Regions from separate parts of the Paenibacillus sp. FSL W7-1287 genome, predicted to be linked through region 2. Evidence: predicted binding sites of a transcription regulator. Region 2 holds the regulator's gene; the other holds the start of a gene.

Region 1 (3,960 bases), 200 kb from region 2:
TGATCCCCGTTATCATTACTTTCACCATCATGATCCAAGTCATGGGATGGATAAATGTAGATTTTGTCGTTAAATACATGTGCCGAAGGATCTGCAGTATAGATATGAGTAACTAAAGGCTCATTTTGTTTAGCTTTGTTTGACATATCGCTCTCTCCTCTATGTTTTAATTGGTTTTATAATTAATGTACACGCGTTCATTATTGCGCAAAATGATAGCGTTGTCAATACATATTTATTAAATCATACATAAAAAGCCTGAATCCCTCAGGCTTTAACAAAAATAACCTATGATAGCTATACCTATTGCTGCAATAGCAGTACCAAGTATGACTGTTACCAGCATATAAGCTGCAGCAGCAGTCCATCTTTTCCTTTCAATAAGCTGGACTAATTCATAGCTAAATGTCGAAAACGTTGTAAATGCACCGAAAAATCCTACGCCTATCCATTGCCAAGCAAGCTCACTAATTAGCTGATGCTCATATAAGCTCCAAAGTATGCCTAACAAAGCAGAGCCAGTAACATTAATGACTAAAGTAGCATAAGGAAAGCTCTTTACGTGATTCCATATCGTAAGCTGACTAATATAGAACCGCAGGCATGCTCCAAGCGAGCCCATCATAACCGCACCTAGTATAATCATCCATTTTCGCCCCTAACTCTTCTACCGATCCACACACCTAATAGAGCAGCAAGTAGCCCGCCTAGCAAACTTGCGATAATTACAAATCCAGCCAAGCCCCATTCATCTGCCTCAAGCAGCTTTACTACATCTAAGCTAAACGTAGACATCGTTGTAAACCCGCCCAGCAAGCCTGTTCCTAGAGACAATCTCATGCGACGAGTTCGTTCTTCATGTGCAGGCATTAGCGTAAAAAGTATGGCAAGCAGTAGGCTTCCTACTATATTGATCCATACCGTATGCAGCCCGTGTGCAAGCGGGAAAAGTGTGTTTACTCCTACGCGCAGTAATGTTCCAGCAGCGCCTCCTAATGCTACCCAACGATAGCTGCCCATCCTATCCCCTCTTTCATAAGCTTGTCCTAATATAATAACAAAAACAAAGCCGCAGTCATATGATTTTCATTCTTCATCATGAATAGTTCTACGCTCGATTGGCATCATAATTATGAATGATTTACTAAGGAGTTTTTTGCCAATGAAAAAAACAGTAAAGAAAAAGGAGAATATCATCGAACGACAGGAACGTCGCTTAATTATGACTTGCTTCGTCGTTGGGATAATTATGCTTGCTGCATTGCTTCACAAAATGTTTTAAGGAGTGTTGGAAACGGTGACCTTGCTTTATACCTATGATCCTGTTCTATTCAGTAGATGGTTAACGTCGTTAACATTGGGATTTCATATTATATTCGCTACGATTGGTGTAGGGGTCCCACTCTATATCGGTCTAGCTGAATGGATAGGGATTAGAAAGAATGACTTTCATTACATATTATTAGCGCGAAGATGGTCCCGGGGCTATGTGATAACTGTTGCTGTTGGCGTCGTTACTGGTACAGCGATTGGCTTACAGCTGAGCTTGCTATGGCCTAGCTTTATGCAGGTTGCTGGACAATCCATTGCACTTCCACTCTTTATGGAAACCTTTGCGTTCTTTTTTGAGGCTATATTTTTAGGTATCTATTTATATACCTGGGATCGTTTCAAAAATCGAAAAACTCATCTGCTATTGCTAATTCCTGTTGTAATCGGATCAGGTGCTTCGGCAATATTCATCACGATCGTTAATTCGTTTATGAACTATCCTGTTGGATTTACCTATGAAAATAACATGATTACAGATGTCAATCCTATTCAAGCGATGATGAGTCCTGCTGTTCCAACGAAAATTTCGCATGTTCTTACGACTGCATATCTAACGTGTGGGTTAGTGCTGGCTGCTATTGCTGCCTTTGCCTATGCTCGCGGGCAACGGGAAACCTATCATCGTAAGGCTTTAAAATTTACGATGATCTGCTCCTTTGTCTTTATGATTGCTACGGTCATTATCGGTGATCTATCGGGTAAATATTTAGCGGTCTATCAACCAGAGAAGCTAGCGGCTACAGAGTGGCATTTCGAAACGTCGACGCATGCGCCCCTTATATTAGGTGGTGTGCTGCAGGAGGATAATACCGTCAAATACGGACTTGAAATCCCATATGGCCTAAGTATATTAGCTTTCAGCAACCCTTCTGCCGAGGTGGTAGGACTAGATCAATTCCCAGAGGAGCATTGGGCACCACTATGGGTACACTATATTTTTGATATGAAAATGGGATTAGTAGCGATGATGGTACTCATTACTTTGCTGTTCATGATAGAGCTTATCCGTAAGAAAGGGAACATTTATCGTGGCTGGCTGCTTGCACTCGTCGTTGCTGCAGCACCTATTGCCATGCTCACGATTGAGCACGGTTGGATCTTTTCAGAGGTTGGTCGTCAGCCTTGGGTGGTGCGCGGCATCATGACAACGACAGAGGGTGCAACGAGGTCAGAGCATGTAGATACGATGCTTTTAATGTTTTTCCTGCTATATACAGTACTCGCTATATCGTCTATTCGAGTGTTAACGAGAATGTTTAAGAGAAACAAGGTTGCAGACGAACTAGCGTTATATGAGAAATAGAGGTGAATTATGAATTTTGAGCTGCTAGGTATCACTGTGCTTTGGACCTTTCTATTCGGATATTTAATTGTAGGCTCCATTGATTTCGGCGCCGGCTTCTTTATGTACTACAGTACGATAAGCGGTACGAGACATATCATTCACAATATGATTGAACGCTATCTTTCCCCTGTCTGGGAAGTGACGAACGTTTTTCTCGTTTTTTTCTTTGTCGGGATCATCGGATTTTTTCCTGACATCGGTTATTATCTAGGGACTGCGCTATTAATTCCAGGCAGCATTGCTATTGTTTTACTTGCAATTCGTGGCTCGTATTATGCGTTTACCTTTTATGGTAAAGCCAATAACCGACTATATAACCTGCTTTATGGCGCAACGGGCCTGCTCATCCCTGCATCTCTTTCGACCGTTCTAACGATATCAGAGGGCGGTTACATTCAAGTGAATGATAATGGAAAGGTTATATTTCTTGCTAAGGAGCTCTTTACAAGCCAATACTCCTGGAGTGTTGTCGTGCTCGCTCTCGTTAGCGTGCTTTATATTTCAGCGATGTTTCTGAGCTATTATGCCTTCAAGGCATCGGATAAAGCCGCCTATCGAGTGGTGCGGAACTATGCTTTAATCTGGAGCTTACCGACATTGCTGGCAAGTTTGTTTGTTTTCTTTTCCATCTATAATCACAATCGGGAGCATTTTAATAATTTGCTTGAGATATGGTGGGTTTTCTTGCTCTCAATCCTCTGTTTTCTGATTGCGATTTACTTGCTATATTCGAATCAGAGGCTAGGTTGGTCGTTTGTATTTGTTATTCTTCAATTTGCATTCGCATTTTATGGCTATGGAGCAGGACATTTGCCTTACGTTCTCTATCCTTACGTAAGCATTTACGACAATTTCACAAACCCAAATATGGCGCTAGCGCTCGTTGTGGCGTTTATATTGGGTCTCGCATTGTTGGTGCCTTCGTTATATCTCCTATTAAAGCTGTTTCTATTCAACAGTGATTATGTGAAAGGAAAGCATGGATATGAGCCTCGATGAATTTTTAGTGCTTGTGTGTCCCCCGATCGTTCTCGCGATCGCGATTAGTTTTCTTGTTGTATGGGGCTCGATGGGCAATACAGATGAGAAGAAGGATCCAAGAAACAATTAGCTTAACACGAAAAAGCCAGCATTTCGCCTCATTTATCAGCTTACGAATAAGCAGAAAATTAGGCGTGCTGGCTTTTCTTGTGTAGCTATGTTACAGCTGCTTGTACAGCTATTAATTGGACTGCATCCATAAAAGTGAGGCAACCATTGGAATGATAACAATGATAATAACG
Region 2 (3,960 bases):
AGATTACTAATCGGATTATGAGAAATTGATGCATTTAGCTCAGCAAGCTTTGTGATTTCCTCATCCGTCAAATGCACAGCATGCGCCAGCAAAGCTGGGCGTGTGAAGAAACCAAGCTTCTCTAAATGCTCAACAGGACGTGCACCATACTCATCTACATTTTGCTGAACCTCAGCTGCCGTTTCAGACATATGCGTATGTAACGGCAGATCATAATCATGAGCTGCTTGCACAAAACGCTCGATATATTGAGGCGGACACGTATAAGGAGCATGAGGAGCAAGCATCGTACGAATTCTACCGTTTCCTGCACCATTCCATTCTCTAGCGAATGCAACAGAGTTGTTAAGCTTTTCGTTCTGCTCTTCCTCTGAACATAGTCCGATTACACCGCGTGTTAGAAAGCCTCGTAGTCCTGCTTCGATCGTTGCCTCTGCAATGATTTCCATGCGATCGTACATATCTACGAACGTAGTTGTACCGCTTAACAGCATCTCTGCAATGGTAAGCTTGCCGCCCACTCTCGTATCCTGCTCTGTATATTTGGCTTCCATCGGCCACATTTTTTCAGCAAGCCATACTTGAAGGTTTTGGTCATCGGAATAACCGCGAAGCAAGCTCATCGCTGCATGACCATGCGTGTTAACAAGACCAGGCATAAACAATAGACCTTGGCCATTCACAACCTCACTGCCTGCTTGAAGTTCAGCACTAGGCTCTGCAGCCCCAACATACTGAATGATGCCATCTTCAACGATCATATGTCCTTGCAGAACCTGTGGCTGCTGTGCAGACATTGTAATAAATGCTCCATCCTTAATCCATAGACGATTCATCTTGGTCCTCCTCTTTATTGTTCAAATAATAGCCAAGGCTTAGCAGCTCCTTTGTAAAGTCCGCATGCTGCACTCGTACTTCCTCTGGAGCTCTTAAAATGGTTGGTGCAAAATTGAGGATACCTTCTATACCACCAGCTATAAGCATATTTGCTACGTTCTGAGCTTCCTGTGCAGGAACTGTAATGATCCCAATTCGTATATTTTGCTGCTGAATTGTTTCTGCAAGCTCTTCCATAGGCTGTACCGTTAAGCTGTTAATTTTCGTACCGATTTTTTGCTCCTGTGCATCGAATACAGCAACGATCTGCATATTGTCGTTGCTGTATTTATTATAATTACACAAAGCATGACCAAGATTACCCGCTCCGACAAGTGCGACCTTTATCGTGCGATTGATTTTAAGTATGTGACGAATTTTATCAATCAAGTAATCCACTTCATAGCCAATTCCTTTTCGACCGAAATCCCCAAAATAAGCGAGATCCTTCCGAATTTGTGCAGGATTAAACTCCAAGCGCGAGCCTAGCTCCTGCGAGGAGATCGTTTTAATTTCTCGAGCCTTTAGCTCATTGAGCACTTGTAGATAAATAGGCAGACGCTTAACTACAGCATCTGAAATTTTCACTTGCTTCATTTATTCAACCTCCTTCAACCATTGGTCCATTCGCTGTACCATTTGATCCGTATGCATCGTTTCAATCTTAGGTCCAGGCAATGAATACAGGAAATGCTTTCCGTAATAGGATTCAATAACTCGTGTATCATAAAGAATAACAATGCCTTTATCCGACGCTGTCCGTACAAGACGACCGAATCCTTGCTTGAAACGGATCACAGCCTGTGGAATTGAAAGCTTCATAAATGGATTTTTCTTCTGACGAAGCAGAAGCTCCGATTTCGCTTCGATTAATGGGTGGTTAGGCGGTTGAAATGGTAAGCGCACGATCGCCAAACATTGCAATGCTTCTCCTGGTATATCTACACCTTCCCAAAAACTGCTTGTACCAAGCAAAATAGAGGATTGCTGCTGTAGAAAACGTCTGGTCAGTTTTGTACGATTGTTGCTATCAATGCCTTGTCCTAAAACGGTAATATGCTTTGGCTCTAACAGCTCCTTCAGTGGATCATATACTTGCTTAAGCATACGATAAGAAGTAAACAAAACGAGCATTTTTCCGCCTAGCAGCAGAGCGTTATCATGAATCGATTGCACTAGCTTCTCTAAATAATCACTCGGAACGTTGGCTCCCTTAAGCACCGGAAAATCGCGTGGTATAATAACGAGCGCCTGCTTACGATAGTTAAATGGTGATTCAAGTATCACTTCATTCAGCCGATGTTCTTCCTCGTCTCCGTAGCTATCTAGACCAAGCTGTTCCTTTATATAGGTGAAGTTTTTCTGAATGGACAGTGTGGCAGATGTCATTACGACGCTTTCCTTCACGTCAAACAAATACTTTCTTAACAAGCCGCTTACATCTGTAGGTGAAGACATAAGCTGCAGTGAACGATGCTTGTAAGCCTGTGTCCCCTCTAACCAATAGACATAATCGTCGAGCTCAAGCTTAATAAACTGACGCAGCTCATCCTTCAAACGTTGCAGATCTCTCACTACGCCGTTCAAATCCGTCAGTAATCCAGACAATACTAAATCCTCATCAAGTCGTTCCTTCATATCAGAAGACATTTTCTCCAGCGCCTTAGAGAACCGATTCAACTGTAGATATACCTCTTGCTCACTTTCTACGATCTTTGTCCATTGCTCTGGAAGGTCATTGCGGCTCAATCGAAAAACAAGTCCCCCAGCCTGTTCAGAAGGTGCATCAGACGCTTGCTGGGCATGTTGAACAACAACGTCATATAGCGCTTCGAACAGTTGATCCCAATACTCCTTAATCGTCTGTAAACCAGGATACGCACTGTCAATCGTTTCATTCCAGGCAGCGGTATGGTCATCGCCCTCTTCAGCGATTTTCACACGTAGAGATGGAAGCAAACCGGTACGAGTATCTTTAAATAGCGAGCTCATTGCATGAATATACGAGAAATAGCTTACTTGGTTTCCAAGATGCTTGCTTGCTACCTCCTCAAGATGATGTGCCTCGTCCAGTACAAGGTAACGGTATGATGGCAATAGACGATGGTCCGCTTGAATATCTGTAAAAATCATCGAGTGGTTCGTAATGCAAACATCGGCAATATTAGCCTCATGCTTTGCACGATGATAATAGCAGCGCTTAAACCAAGGACAAGCGCGATTTAAGCATGAATCTGCATCACTTGATACCGTTCCCCAGAAATCCTGCCCTCTAAGACCAAGATTTAGCTCTTCCTGATCGCCATTCTCTGTTTCCGTCAGCCATACAACCATTTGTGCAGCAGTGATAGGATCATCAACTGGTGCAATAAAATCAAGCAAGTTAAGCTTGTGCTCAAATTTCCGCATACATAGATAATTGCTTCTACCCTTTAGAAGCGAGGCACGAATGGGAAACGGCAGTACTTCATTGAGCAGTGGAATGTCTCGATTGCGCAGCTGCTCCTGCAGGTTGATCGTATGCGTGCTTACGACGACCTTTTCTTCGGCCTGTATACCGTAATATAGGGAAGGAATGAGATAACCAAGTGATTTCCCTGTTCCAGTCCCTGCCTCAATTAGCAAATGCTTTTGCTTACTAAGTGCTTCATAGACCTCATCAAACATTTGCAGCTGTGGCTTTCTTTCCTCGTAATGCTCATAAAGCTCCCGAAAGCGCTCCTGCACATCGTTCATGTAGTCCTCAAAGCTTTTATTCTGCTCGAAGTAATCGTTGGCATGCTCGGCATCACGAACGGATGTCTCTTCTTGCCAAGGCTTCGCTTTCAGTGCAAATTGGCGATGATAATCGAACTCAGCAGATTCGAATACAACCCCCTGCTCCACGAGTCCCTCATTGTATCTCATAAACCACCCAATATCTTTACTCTCATCAAAAAATGAAGATAGCCGCTGCAGGGTGAGCAGCGGCAAGGAACGTAGCTTCTGAACACATTGAATGAAAATTTCAGCGGTTGCCATAGCATCAGCATCCGCCTGGTGGTGCTGCTCGTGGACAATGCCAAGCTGTTCAGCTGCAGTTCC

Evidence for each region. The regulator Rex, encoded in region 2, represses fermentation and respiration genes when NADH is low (regulators of the CRP and FNR family bind a similar motif). The targets are predictions, from matches to a motif close to TTGTGAAATATTTCACAA.
Region 1: the regulator Rex is predicted to act here: its motif matches at 1,255-1,272, upstream of NSQ99_RS10380 (cytochrome ubiquinol oxidase subunit I).

What each region holds. Positions count from the first base shown of each region.
Region 1 is NZ_JBBORD010000001.1:2,283,106-2,287,065, reverse strand. Features, by position in the region: gene NSQ99_RS10395 (glycoside hydrolase family 43 protein) at 1-146, opposite strand, end outside; gene crcB (fluoride efflux transporter CrcB) at 275-646, opposite strand; gene NSQ99_RS10385 (fluoride efflux transporter FluC) at 643-1,020, opposite strand; gene NSQ99_RS10380 (cytochrome ubiquinol oxidase subunit I) at 1,298-2,635, shown strand; gene NSQ99_RS10375 (cytochrome d ubiquinol oxidase subunit II) at 2,645-3,676, shown strand; gene cydS (cytochrome bd oxidase small subunit CydS) at 3,657-3,788, shown strand; gene NSQ99_RS10370 (hypothetical protein) at 3,900-3,960, opposite strand, start outside.
Region 2 is NZ_JBBORD010000001.1:2,086,817-2,090,776, reverse strand. Features, by position in the region: gene NSQ99_RS09520 (amidohydrolase) at 1-836, opposite strand, end outside; gene NSQ99_RS09515 (redox-sensing transcriptional repressor Rex) at 817-1,473, opposite strand; gene dinG (ATP-dependent DNA helicase DinG) at 1,474-3,960, opposite strand, start outside.